3 regions of the Priestia sp. FSL H7-0729 genome follow, and region 3 is predicted to be linked to each of the others. Evidence: riboswitches for the same ligand, from Rfam matches in the RefSeq annotation. Region 3 holds a riboswitch; each other region holds the start of a gene.

Region 1 (4,643 bases), on a different contig from region 3:
AAGTCGAGAGAAGAGATTGAGCAGTTCCTGGATCGCGCAGTCGAAGTGTACAACACGATCCATAAATGATTATAAAAGTATGACAGGTTCATGTTGTTAAAGGGTATACTAGATGAAACGCCATTTCTCTTGAAATAGGGAAATGGCGTTTGTGTGTTCAGGGCTCTGTTCAAGATGCAATTAACTGGCATATCCCTCATAGATATAACTTCAATGACCTGTCGGTCATTATTTCACCAGACGTTAACATTTTGTCACAAAGCGCGGGCGTCAATGAACATTTTATCCGGTATAATGAATTTAGTTGTGAAATAAGTGTCAAAGTACCGAAACAAGCGGAGAATATTCTTCGCCATCTTAAACCAACAGCGGGTGAGAAAAAATTGAAACACTTAACTTTGTTTAAATGGTTAACCGTATTAACCTGTCTCGTCATGTTTCTGGCCACTTTTGGTGGAGGCATCGTAACCAAAACGGAATCGGGCCTTGGCTGCGGAACAGAATGGCCTTTATGTAACGGAAAACTCGTTCCTGCACATACTGTGGCTTCACTTATTGAATATTCCCATCGTGCTGTAAGCGCACTGGCTGGACTTCTGTCCATAGCCTCGTTTGTTGCTTTTCTGCGGTTCGGCAAGTCACGCCGTGACCTGCAATTGTTCTCTTTCTTAACCTTGGTATTTGTTATCGTCCAGGGTATTATGGGGGCTTTTGCCGTCGTCTTCTCCCAATCTTCAGCAGTTATGGCACTGCATTTCGGTTTTGCACTGATTGCTTTTGCCAGTTCCCTAATGATGGCGCTGGGCATAAGGCAGGAGGCAAAAGATGGTGGATTGGAGCGTCTGAATAAATACCCTCGGGTTAGTAAAAAATTCAGGAATCTGGTCTGGTTTTCCACCATTTACACATATCTCGTGGTATACACAGGTGCATTTGTGAGTCACACGGATTCTGCCGGCGGATGTTCTGGATTTCCGCTCTGTAACGGGCAGATTATTCCTGAGCTTTCGGGTGGGGTAGCGGTTGCTTTTGCTCACCGTGCAGCAGCTGCGTCGCTCGTCATTGTAATCGCAATTTTGGGTCACTTCGCTTACCGTAATCATCCGGACAACAAGGAAATGCGTACTCTGGGTGTGGTATCCGTTGTTCTTATTCTGATGCAAGTAGTCATTGGTATTTTCATGATGGTGACAATGAACCGTCCGGAAGTATACATGTTTGTAGCTCTTGCTCATATGTTGGATATTGCCATATTGTTCGGGGTCTTAACGTATATGAGTTTCCTGGTGTACAAGCTGCATCGCCCGGCTAATCGTTTCTAAGATATAGATCCATTCTTTTTCCAAAGGTACTTGGGCTAAATATGAAAGTCCACCATCCAGTGATGTACATCATTGGACAGGTGGACTTTGTTTGATGTCAGGGGGATCAGGGCAACCTATGGCAAGCAGCAATTACACGGAATGGATGAAGTGTTACGGTGATGAATTCTTGTTGAATTGGAAAAGAGGAGGTTGTATATGCTGCGAACGTTGCTGGGGGAAAAACCGCGTATAAACGAAGGTAAATTGAAGGAAGCGATGGACGCAATGGCGCATACGCTTGAGCTATTTCAACGACAGATGCATGTGGACCATGATCCCACCCATGACTATCGGAAGCTGTATGTGTGGACTCAGGGACTCATCTCCTCTCTGGATGAACTGGAGCAAAGCTGTTTTGCTGCTGCTCATTTTCGTAAAAAGGTCGTTGCAGGTTCAACGGATGATATGACGCCAGCTGAAAAAGCTGAGTATGCCCGGTATGTGTATTTTTACAAAGATGGCTTCATTCGCTGCTTTGCCATTCTGGATAAAGTCGGCACCGTATTAAATGAAATATTCCAGTTGAATACTTCAAATACAAAAGCGCATTTTTCTTATTTTACGGTGTTAAGGCAGTTCGATTATGCGAGGGAGCATCATGATCTTGCGTTGCGATTGATTCAGATCAAGGATTCGTATCGGGAACCGATGAGTAAGCTGCGTAAACGACGTAACATGGAGATTCATTACATGAACTCAGAAATGCACGATGACCTGTGGCAGCTTCACCAGACATTGCAAGGTAAAGTGAAGTTGGAGGATCTGAATCAGCATGTGCAGGAAATGCGTCAAGGCGTGGATATGGTTTGTGAAACGTTAACAACCTCTTATCGTTATATCAATAATATATGGAAAAGAAATAATTCCCTTTGACAAATCGGAATACTTGGAATATACTGAGTTTTAATTAGAATGGTCATAAGGACGAAGATTGAACTAATATTTCAAAGTTTACGTTCACATTATAAAGCATGAACTACATGAACTTATAAAATCCTACAACAACATATTTCTTATCGAGAGCGGCGGAGGGACAGGCCCGATGAAGCCCGGCAACCGATTTGTAACCGACATGATACATGTATCATTCGTTATAGATGTTAGGTGCTAATTCCTACAAAATGGTGCAAGGCACGATTTTGGCAGATGAGAAGGTATATTCTTTCACGTGAAGAGCCCTCTTTGTATCTGCAAAGGGCTCTTTTTTGTACTTAAAGGGGAGTTTTCCTTAAGATCGGGTAAAGATACATGTAGGTGGTTGGAAAGGGGCAAGTGCGATTGATTGAATTAAAAGGGTTAACGAAAACGTACGGCAAAGGGAAAAAAGCTACAACTGCTTTATCCGAGCTGAATTTGAACATCCAAAAGGGTGAAATCTACGGAGTGATAGGCCATTCCGGAGCGGGCAAGAGTACATTGATTCGCTGTATTAATTTGCTGGAAAGGCCTACGGAGGGTGAAGTATGGGTTGACGGGGTCAACCTGACAGCGCTGAGCAAAACCGAATTGCAGCAACAGAGACGCAAGATCGGCATGATTTTTCAACACTTTAATCTGTTATCCTCGGCAACGGTATATGACAATGTAGCTTTTCCACTAAAGCTTGTGAATACACCCAAGGATGCCATTGATCGCAAAGTGAAGGAAATGCTCAATCTGGTTGGTCTGGAGAACCACAGCAACAAATATCCAGCTCAATTATCGGGTGGACAGAAACAACGTGTAGGGATTGCCAGAGCACTTGCGAGTGATCCAAATGTACTTCTCTGTGATGAGGCTACTTCAGCACTTGATCCGCAGACGACAAATTCAATCCTGAAGTTATTGCTCGACATTAACGAAAAGTACAACCTTACGATTGTGCTGATTACACATGAGATGCATGTCATTCAGAACATCTGTGACAAGGTGGCTGTCATTCATCAAGGCGGCATTGTGGAGCAGGGACCTGTAACAGAAGTGTTCCTGAAGCCGCAGCATGCAATTACGCGGGACTTCATGATGCGAGACCATGAAGCAGGACTGGCTCTGGAAGAGACGGCTCTGGCGAATGCAGGCGTTGAACTGCAGATAGGGATTGCTTCCAAACTTGTGAAGATATCCTTTCTGGGGAACAAAACATATGAAGCGATTTTGTCCAGGACGGTTCGTAAGACGGGTGTGGATTTTGCCATCCTGCAAGGGACGATCTCTACGATTAAACAGGTTCCTTATGGTCAGCTGACCGTTCGGTTCGAAGGTGATTCCAATGCGATTGATCGGACGATATCCGAATTGACCGCTGAGGGACTTGATGTGGAGGTGCTACGTTAGATGGATTTTTCAACCGTACGTTGGGAAGAGGTTGGTAAAGCTTCCATAGAGACACTGCAAATCTTGGGTGTATCAGGCCTATTCACCGTTATCTTTGGTTTACCACTCGGAGTTCTGCTGTTTATGACAGCCCGATCTGCTTCGATCAAGTCACGGACGGTGTACATTATATTGTCCTTGATTGTAAATATTTTACGATCAGTTCCATTTATCATATTGATTGTTGCTCTTATTCCATTCACTCGTTCACTCGTCGGTACAGCTACAGGAGTGTTAGGTGTTATACCTCCTTTGGTTATTTCAGCAGCTCCTTACTTTGCTCGATTGGTGGAGACAACGTTGCGAGAAGTTGACCGGGGTGTCATTGAAGCAGCACAGTCGATGGGTGCATCGACCGGACAGATTGTAAGACGGGTATTACTGCCTGAAGCATTACCTGGTTTGGTTGCTGGGATAACCATTACCATCGTTACGCTTGTCTCTTACACGGCGATGGCGGGCATGGTTGGTGGTGGAGGACTGGGAACGCTGGCAATCAATTATGGGTATTATCGTTATCAAAATGAAATCATGATTATATCCGTTGTATTTATGATCATTCTAGTGCAAATTCTCCAGATGGCTGGAGATCGCTTGGTTACATTTTTCACCAGGAAATAACACATAGATAACATGATGGCAAGGCATTTATTCGAACGCCACATGAAAAAATGATTAGAGAAGGGGTTTTACACATGAAAAAATGGTCATTCGCTCTACTTAGTCTTATGTTAATTGCGGTTCTCGCAGCTTGCGGAAACAACAAGGACGCCGATAGTGGCGCAGACAATTCAGCAGGTGCACCACGCACGGTTGAATTGAAAGTTGGAGCTTCACCGACACCACATGCAGAGATTCTGGAAAGTATCAAGCCTGAGCTGGAAGCACAAGGTATTCGTCTGCAAGTCGTTACGTTTAATGACTATG
Region 2 (4,643 bases), on a different contig from region 3:
TTTCATCACCGAAATGAAGCAATTTGGTATCAAATTTCAACTCGGAGTTGGGCTTATTGTTGGACTCACTCATGAGTGCACGCCTCCTTCAACTTCCTGCTGTGCAGCTGTCAGCGCATTGCCAAGATCCGCAATCAGATCATCCGCATGTTCAATGCCTACAGAGAACCGGAGCAGTCGATCATCCACACCTACAGCATCACGAATTTCAAGCGGAATATCCGCATGCGTTTGTACTGCCGGGTAGGTCATGAGTGATTCCACTCCACCGAGACTTTCGGCAAAAGCGATCAGTTTGATATGACGCAGCAATGGTTCAACATAACGTGCATCTTTCACTTTGAAAGAGAAGATACCTGTGTTTCCCGTGGATTGTTTATTCTGAACTTCATATCCCGGATGATCCGACAGACCTGGATGATAGACTTCACCCACCGCTGGATGCTCAAGCAAGTATTTGGCAATGGTAAGTGCATTGTACTCATGACGCTCCATGCGAAGAGCCAGCGTTTTCATGCCTTTCATCAACTGGTAGGAGTCACTCGGAGACAAAACCGCTCCAATGGAATTATGCAAGAACGCCATCTCTGCAGACAATGCCTCACCCTTGGTAATAATTAGTCCGGCCAGCACATCATTGTGTCCGCCCAGATATTTGGTAGCGCTATGAATGATGATATCGGCACCCAGTTCAATCGGACGTTGGAAGAATGGAGTCAACAACGTGTTGTCAACAATGGTCAACAGGTTGTAACTTTTCGCCCAGGAAGCAACGGCTTCCACATCAGTGATCATCATCAGTGGATTGGTTGGTGTCTCAATAAATACCGCTTTGGTATTCGGCTGACGAACATTTTCCAGTGCTGCGAGGTCATTCGTGTCCACATAACTGGCAGTTACGCCGAAACGAGACAGGATGCGTTCAAGCAGACGATAGGTTCCACCGTATAGATCCAACGATACAATCAGATGATCCCCTTGACCAAACATGGCAAAGATCGTTTGCAGTGCAGCCATACCCGAGCTACAGGCAAATCCTGCATCACCAGACTCCAGCGCTGCGGCTGCTTCTTCCAATACTTTACGGGTTGGATTCGTCGTACGAATATAATCAAACCCCGTGCTTTGTCCTAGCTTCGGGTGGCGAAACGCAGTGGATTGATAGATCGGAAAGTTAATGGCGCCTGTTACCGGTTCATTGATGGACCCAATTTGTGCTAAGCGGCTTTCGATTTTCAACTTGTTGTTGTCTTCCATTGCTGCATCCTCCTGTAATCTCGATTAGATTTGCGGGCCAATATCGTAAGGTGTTTCCTGATACACATAGTAATTAAGCCAATTAGAGAATAATAAGTTCGCATGAGCTCGCCAAGTAGCCGGTGGTATACGCGAAGGGTCGTCATTCGGATAATAATGTCTAGGTAGTGCGATATCCATCCCTTTCGCTGTATCTCGGTCATACTCCCACTTTAATGAGAAGGGATCATACTCGGCATGTCCTGTGGCAAAAATCTGTTTGCCGTCTTTGGTAGCAACCAGGAAAATACCCGCTTCCTCGGATTCAGCCAAAATCTCTAACTTCTCATTCTTTTCAATATCTTCACGTCGCACTTCCGTATGACGGGAGTGTGGGACGTTGAATACTTCATCGAATCCACGCAACAATGGAACATGTGGTTTATTAATGGTGTGCGGGAAAACGCCAAAACACTTCTCATCCAGTGCAACTTTAGGGACGTTAAAATGATGGTATAAACCTGCCTGGGAAGCCCAACATATGTGGAGGGTGGATGTCACATTGGTTTTGGTCCATTCGAAGATCTCCTGGATTTCATTCCAATAGTTCACGTCTTCGAAATCCATCTGTTCCACAGGGGCACCGGTAATAATCATGCCATCGAAACGGCGGTGTTCAATCTCATCGAAGGTTTTATAGAACAAATCCAGATATTCCTGAGATGTATTCTTCGATGTATGAGATTTGGGATGTACGAGAACAACATCCACTTGAATAGGCGTGTTTCCCACCAGACGAAGCAATTGTGTTTCGGTCGTTTCCTTTGTAGGCATCAGGTTTAATATAGCGATACGGAGTGGACGAATATCTTGCTGGTAGGCAGAAGTTTCATCCATGACGAAGATATTCTCTCCTTCAAGTACTTCTTTTGCGGGTAGCGTATCGGGTATTTTGATTGGCATGGTAAGTCTAACTCCTCCTTGTGCATAGATAGATGCAGCTAACGCTGGCTTGATGTCTTCACATCAATACAGTTATAGACTGCCTTGAGCTTGTAAAAACATTGAATTGCTCTTCATATCCAACGTTACATACAACCTCAAGTTCCTTAGCGAAAATCACTGCTGAGAAGTCGGGGCATATGACAAAGACCTTCCTCGGATTTCGAGAAAGGTCATATGTAAATAGATATGCGCCTCTCTCATCTCTCAGTTACAACAGTGCCACTTGACACTTGGTCGCTGCAAGAATTAGCACCGTGCGGTATACCGCCGGTTGCCGGGTTTCATCGGGCCAGTCCCTCCACCTACTCTTGATAAGATTTCGCTGTATTAGATTGTAATTTAATATGGTTCACCGTCTACTTTATTACATTAATGCCCTCACGTCAAGTTGCAGTTCTATGTCTGCTGTCCAGATCGGAACCGTTCATCATCCGTTGTCATACACTGCCTCAGGGCGCGAAATAGACACATTTTTGCGCTTGAAAGCACCTTGTACCAGCGGTATACTAAACAAGGTGTTATAAACCCTTATGTGAGAGGTGACATATTAAATGGATGGCGACCCGAGGCCTGACTGGCAGCCGAATTCCGACAAACTGCATAGAGAATTGACATCAGCATGCCGGCAGCGGGACGTGACTTCCGTTTGATCTTATAGTGAACGCAGCCCTGATCTCCAGGCTCCGCTGCCGACCGGCTGATTTGTTCTTTTTGCGCCCATAATGATAATATCCGCCAAGTTGGCGGGTGCAGAAGGAGTAGATTAACGATGAAAATCCGGTTGGTAAACAACGGTGTATTTATTCCGGTGGACGACATTCAGCAGGCGCTGACTCCACCAGCGGAAGGATTTTACTGGATTGATGCAGACGTAGACGATTTGGCGGTACTTCAGCCGCTGTTCTTGATGCATGATCTGGCTGTGGAAGACTGTCTTAGTGACGAAGAACAACGTCCGAAGATTGAAATTTATGAGAACCATTATTTTATTGTGATTAATAGCATTCGTTTCGATGATGAAGAGATATTTCTGCGTGCAGTCAACCTGTTCCTCGGCAGACATTTCATCATTAGTGTTACAAAGCAGAAGGTCAGCGAATTACGCACACTGAAACCAATCCTGTGGGAACAGGAAATCAGTACACCGGACCGTCTGCTGTATTTGCTGGTTGACTTGATCGTTGATAATTATTTCACCGTAGGTGACCGGATTGAAGCTCGGATCGAGAAGCTTGAGGAAGACATTCTGATGCATACCAAAAAGTCACATCTGAATGAAATCATCGGGCTGCGCAGTGAGATTCTATGGTTGAAAAAAGTGCTTGGACCTCAGAAAGAGGTCATTAATACACTGAACAAAAAAGATCTGCGTCTCATCGATGATCAACTGCAAAAGTATTTCAGTGACATCTATGAGAATGCTGTAAAAATATCGGAGACCTTTGAGACGTATCGGGACTTGATGGGCAACTTACGAGAAGCCTACCAGTCCAGTATTGCGAACCGGGCGAATGAGATCATGCGTGTGTTTACCGCCATTACAACGGTTTTCATGCCGCTTACGGTCATTACCGGTATATACGGCATGAACTTTACGAATATGCCCGAGCTTAACTGGAAATACAGCTATTTTGTTGTAATTGGCCTGATGGTTACACTGGGCCTGAGCATGTTCTTCATTTTCCGCAAAAAAGACTGGGTATGAACTCTTGTGAAATAACAAAGACGAAGCGCTCCACTTGGAGATCCGCCTCGTCTTTGTTAATATCCTAAAACTAACCTACGTTCCGCTCTGTCTCTGCATGCCGACGAAAGCGGATTCGAATCATGCGCAGTCTTTCATAGACCTGCTCCAGACTTCCTCCGTCGGGCTTATCTCCTCCATACACCTTATGTAATACTGGCTTCAGGAAGGTATCTCCCAGCTCCTCATACGCACTCCATACAGCCTCTTGTTCGTTCTCTGGCATCACCGCCAGCTCCACATCAAGAAGACAATCGGTGTCATAACCTTCGTGATCCAGTGCCTCTAACAGCTCAATTAACTCGCGTCGGGATAATCCGGATCGTTGAACAATCTCCTCTAACGTATACCCTTCCTTCATGCCTTCAAGCACCTGCTTGCGCGTGGTGAACTTATCAAGTTCCTGCTTGTACTTCTGCTCTCTCTGCTTATATAACCAGCTCTCAAACTCTTCTTCCTTCAGCGCCGTGTATACCCATTCCAGCGGGAATGTCGTTGAACGCTCCAAACCGTTCGTAATCTCCATCCATTCCGCACCATAGTCGGTTGCTTTGCTCTCCCCTACACCCGGCAGTTGCATCAGTTCATCCATCGATTGCGGAACAAAGGCACTGATCAAACGCAGCAGACGATTCGTTGCAATAAAATACGGTGCCTT
Region 3 (4,643 bases):
TATAAGATAAGAAGGGCTCTTCCGTGCAGATCTGGCTGGGCTGATATACTTCAGCTCCGCCACTTCTTCGCAAGTTCGCCAATCTGATGTGGAGTCGTGCGGCAACAGCCGCCAATGATTTTTGCACCCGCGGATATCCACTGTTCCGAAGCATCACTCATACTGCCACAGGTACCCTGCCCGCTCCACGTCTTCGTTGCTGCATCGTATACTTCTCCCGAGTTCGGGTAGACAATGACAGGTTTATCGCTGGCACGGCTCAGAATAGTCACGGCTTCCGTCACCACTTCCATAGGAGCACAGTTCAGGCCAATTGCCGCAATTTGTGGCTCGGAGCCAAACGTCTGTGCACATACCTCAAGCGATGTGCCCTCGCTGATGCTTGTCCCGTCTTTTAAAGAGAAAGATAGCCAGGCATACGCATGAGGAAACTCCTTCAGCAAATCAATCAGAACCTGTGCTTCCTGCAAGGATGGAATGGTCTCAAAAGCCAGAATATCAGCACCCGCTTCAAGCAACGCCGCCATCCGCGGACGATGGAATGCAGCCAAGGTCTCATCTGACACATCGTAGTGACCGACATATTCCGATCCATCTGCTAGATAAGCGCCGTAGGGTCCAACGGATGCAGCAACCATTGGTCGTGGCCGAGCCAAGACCTCTGTCTCCAATACATCAGACCTTTGTTGTGCTGTTCTGATGACCAGATTGCCGTCCAGTTTGGCTTCCGTATTTTTAACTCCGCCTTCCTGCACTTCTGTCCATACTTCATCTCTCGCCTGTGCAGCCAGTTCCACCGTCTTGCGAATCAGTTCCAACGCTTCTTGCTCGCCGATTCCTCTCTTGCGGAAGCCATCCACCGTCGCCTGATAACTGGATGTAATCGCACAGTCGGCTCCTGCTCGGAAATAATCCGCATGGACCTGAACAATAACATCCGGATTCTCAAGCAACACACGAGCCGACCATAATGGATCATCCAGATCACATCCATGCTGTTCGAGTTCCGTCGCCAGCGCTCCATCCAGAATCATGACCGGATGTTCACGAAGAAGCTGTTCTATAGGGTTAGTCTGTTGTGCTTGTGTCATGTACTTGTCCTCTTTTCTTATTCACACGCTCTGTCAGATAATAAGCTGCGTAACATACTGCGATAAACGGAACCCCACAATACAGCGCAATTCGCTGTGTCGGGTCGAAGGCAATACCTATGCATGAAGCCAGGCATAATATAAATGAAACAATCGGTACCACCGGATACAGTGGTGTGCGGTAGACCAGATCTTTGACCGCATGTCCTTCCCGGATATACTGTCTGCGGAACATATACTGGGAAGCGCTGATGCTCATCCATACGGCAACAACAGCCAGACCCGAAATGGAAACCAGTGTAATGTATACGGTGCCTGGCGCAATGATGCTGGACAGCAAAGCCAGCGCACCCCCCACCATACTAATCAAAAGCGCATTCAGTGGTACCCCGCGTTTGGTCAATCTGGCAAACCAAGGAGAAATCGTCTTTTTATCGGCCAGAGACCAGAGCATTCGCGATGAAGCATACAAGCCTGAATTGGCAGCAGAGAGAATCGCCGTCAGAATAACAAAGTTCATAATGTCTGCTGCATAGGGTACACCTACCCGCTCCATTACCGCTACAAACGGACTTTCCAGTACACTGGCATCCGACATGGGCAGCAAGGCGGACAAGATCACAATCGTTCCGATGAAAAAAATAACCAAACGCCACAGCGTTGTATGAATAGCCTTCAGTATCGTCTTTTCCGGGTTCTCCGTCTCACCGGCGGCAATGCCGATTAACTCAGTACCTGAGAATGCAAAGTTAACAGCAAGCATGGTCATCAATATCGCTGTAGCCCCATGAGGGAACCACCCGGATGCGGTAATATTCGATAGCAATGGAGCCGGTTCAGCATCCGCCATGGGAATGAACCCAAACATGGCTGCGCCACCGATAATAATGAAGATTACGATAGTCACTACTTTTACAGATGAGAACCAGAACTCGGATTCCGCAAATAATTTCACCGTTAATGCATTAAACAGAAAGATCATCAGTGCAAAGAGCGCACTCCATATCCATACGTTCACCGATGGGAACCAGCGCTGCATCAGCAATCCGGCGGCTGTGAATTCGGAGCCAAGCGCAACAGTCCAGGTTAACCAGTATAACCAAGCCACCGTGTAGCCTGTTGCCGGTCCGATATATTTGGCTGCATAACTATGAAATGCTCCCGTCTCTGGCATATGAACAGACAGTTCACCAAGACAGAGCATCACCAGATATACAACGATGGCTCCGATCAGATAGGACAGAATAGTGCCCAGGGGTCCCGCCTGCTGAATAGTGTAACCCGAGCTGAGGAATAGTCCCGTTCCAATGACTCCTCCGAGAGAGAGCATGACCACATGCCGTACCTGCATTTTCCGTTGAAAATGTCCTTTGTCGTTGTTGTTCTCCATACCTGTTGCTCCCTACTCCTTCATCCAGAAAAAACAAAAAAGACCCACTCTTCCTAAAGAGTGCGCCGTTACTGACAAATAAAAACAAACGCTCCTATCTATCAGGCTTTCACCCGCTGGAATTAGCACAGTATCCTTCAGATCTGCTGCTGAGGTTTCTAAGGGCCAGTCCCTCCACCTCTCTGGATAAGAAAATGATTTTTTATAAATATAGCGATTGTTCATGAATGTGTCAATATTTAAATACTGTTGTGTTCACATTCCTCGCTATTCCGTAGAAGACCCCGGATTGATGATGTTGGTCTTGACCTCATACGTAATGGGTACAGTGGCAAAAATTTCATCCCAGTTCCCTTTAACCTTCTTCCACGTTTTTGGATACTTAATACGAATGCTGTCGCGGAAGTCAGCAACATCGACTTTGTAGGTATGCTGGAGCTTGTACAGTAACTGTTTGATCTGTTGCTCGACCAATTCAGCAAAATCTTTTTCTAGCTCTGTCAGATATGCACCCGTTTCTTCTTCTTCCGGTGCTCGCCAATCCTCCATTAGCCATCCTTCGGACTCTGCCTTCACATGGAACGAGATGTCATCGCCAACAACCTTGGGAATGATTTTGGTTTTCTTCTTCTTGATTTCATAGAGTACCGTGAATCCCTCCTTACTATATGTTTTTATGACACCACCTCGGTTTTTGGGGGTAATCCAGGACAGAGCTTCCACATCAGTTTGGCTGAGTTCCCCCAGAAATTTGGTTGTATTTGCAGCGAATATACTGCCTCCGGAGAACTTGTCCTCTCCATTGGCATTCAGCACATTTTGAAGCAGAAAACTGGACCCGGACTGCATCTGGGCATCCAGTTTTGCCAGCGAAACGGGTTCCAGAATCTTGTTGGAAATGTATGCATTGTTCGTAATACCTGTTAGGTAAAATGCAGGAATACGGGAAGGATCATCTGAGGTAAGCACATCAACCGCTCGTTGATGACTAATCAGTACAAGACAGTTCGGTCGAATATCGTTATCCCGGAGTACAAAATCGAGCAATTGAATCAGTCCATACTTTTTAGCTATATCCTTGGAGATCACAATAACCTTCAGATGATGTCCAATGAGTGGACGATCTCGCCGCAAAGCGAACTGACGAAAAATCTGCAACATGGAATCCCCTGTAAGCTGCTCGTTGGAATAAGACTCTTTGCCAGAAGAAGGTGAACCAGATTGTTGACTTTTTTGACTGCTAGCATTTCCAGGGGCAATCTGAACAGTTGCTGTGACATTATTCTGCTTGGGGTAATGCCCGCCCTGTTCTGCGATATTCTTCTCGAATTCAGTCTCTTTTCCAACGTCAATTCCGAGACCTACATACAGACTCAGATCTTCTATCTCGCGGCTGCTCCAGCAACCTGATATTATACACAGGATGAACACAGCACAAGTTACTCGTAAGCACATACGGAATGAAATCATGCGTGTTTGCCTCCTTTTTTGCGAATTATGCTAATAAGCAGCAATACCAGAGGTAATATAGCGAACAAAACTACAGATGCGTTACCTAACATATCCCCCAGTGCAAAAGTTTCAAATACAGTTTTAGGCATCATTGCCGTCAGATAAATGATTGGAAGCAGGGCATACATAATCCTGCGTATCTTCTTTGCCCGAAACAAGTCCCGAATCCCTACAGAAGCACAGTAATGGGTTATGGCAAATGTCGAGAAAATCTGCATAATCCAGATCACCAGCAATAATGATTCGAAACGTTCAAATATCAGTCCCTGTATCTCAAAACTTCGGACCAGATCCAATGTTGGCCACGTTCTGGTCTTAATTCCATCCAAGGATAAACTACCTACGACCATTACAACAGTGATCAGATATACCAGTGTAGAGATGGTTAACCCCCATGTCATCGCCTTGTTGCTTTTCTTCGGATCCTGCATATATGCAGTGATGACTAACATAACTTCGTACCCCGTATACGAGAGTAGCGATGGTTTCATCCCTTTGAGCACAGGCATGATGCCCTCACCCAATACGGGTCTGAGGTTACTAATCTCGAATAGCTGATTACTGAGCAAGATCTCCATGACGAATATAATCAAGGTAATCGGCAGGATGATCTCAAACACACGAATAATGACCACAAGCCCACCGGAGAT

Evidence for each region. Region 3 has a riboswitch for S-adenosylmethionine ahead of mmuP (S-methylmethionine permease). Riboswitches for the same ligand answer to the same signal wherever they lie in the genome.
Region 1: another riboswitch for S-adenosylmethionine. It lies ahead of MHH93_RS16380 (methionine ABC transporter ATP-binding protein); the one in region 3 lies ahead of mmuP (S-methylmethionine permease).
Region 2: another riboswitch for S-adenosylmethionine. It lies ahead of metA (homoserine O-acetyltransferase MetA); the one in region 3 lies ahead of mmuP (S-methylmethionine permease).

Annotation. Positions count from the first base shown of each region.
Region 1 covers NZ_JBBOTQ010000006.1:241,526-246,168, forward strand. Annotated here, with positions in the region: gene MHH93_RS16365 (thioredoxin family protein) at 1-69, shown strand, start outside; gene MHH93_RS16370 (COX15/CtaA family protein) at 384-1,322, shown strand; gene MHH93_RS16375 (Cthe_2314 family HEPN domain-containing protein) at 1,521-2,237, shown strand; SAM riboswitch class I at 2,375-2,517, shown strand; gene MHH93_RS16380 (methionine ABC transporter ATP-binding protein) at 2,643-3,677, shown strand; gene MHH93_RS16385 (methionine ABC transporter permease) at 3,678-4,337, shown strand; gene MHH93_RS16390 (MetQ/NlpA family ABC transporter substrate-binding protein) at 4,412-4,643, shown strand, end outside.
Region 2 covers NZ_JBBOTQ010000002.1:433,480-438,122, reverse strand. Annotated here, with positions in the region: gene MHH93_RS08495 (trans-sulfuration enzyme family protein) at 1-73, opposite strand, end outside; gene MHH93_RS08490 (PLP-dependent transferase) at 70-1,257, opposite strand; gene metA (homoserine O-acetyltransferase MetA) at 1,282-2,199, opposite strand; SAM riboswitch class I at 2,436-2,559, opposite strand; gene corA (magnesium/cobalt transporter CorA) at 3,011-3,946, shown strand; gene MHH93_RS08475 (HRDC domain-containing protein) at 4,017-4,643, opposite strand, start outside.
Region 3 covers NZ_JBBOTQ010000009.1:204,244-208,886, forward strand. Annotated here, with positions in the region: gene mmuM (homocysteine S-methyltransferase) at 51-1,091, opposite strand; gene mmuP (S-methylmethionine permease) at 1,069-2,481, opposite strand; SAM riboswitch class I at 2,573-2,674, opposite strand; gene MHH93_RS20230 (Ger(x)C family spore germination protein) at 2,749-3,951, opposite strand; gene MHH93_RS20235 (GerAB/ArcD/ProY family transporter) at 3,948-4,643, opposite strand, start outside.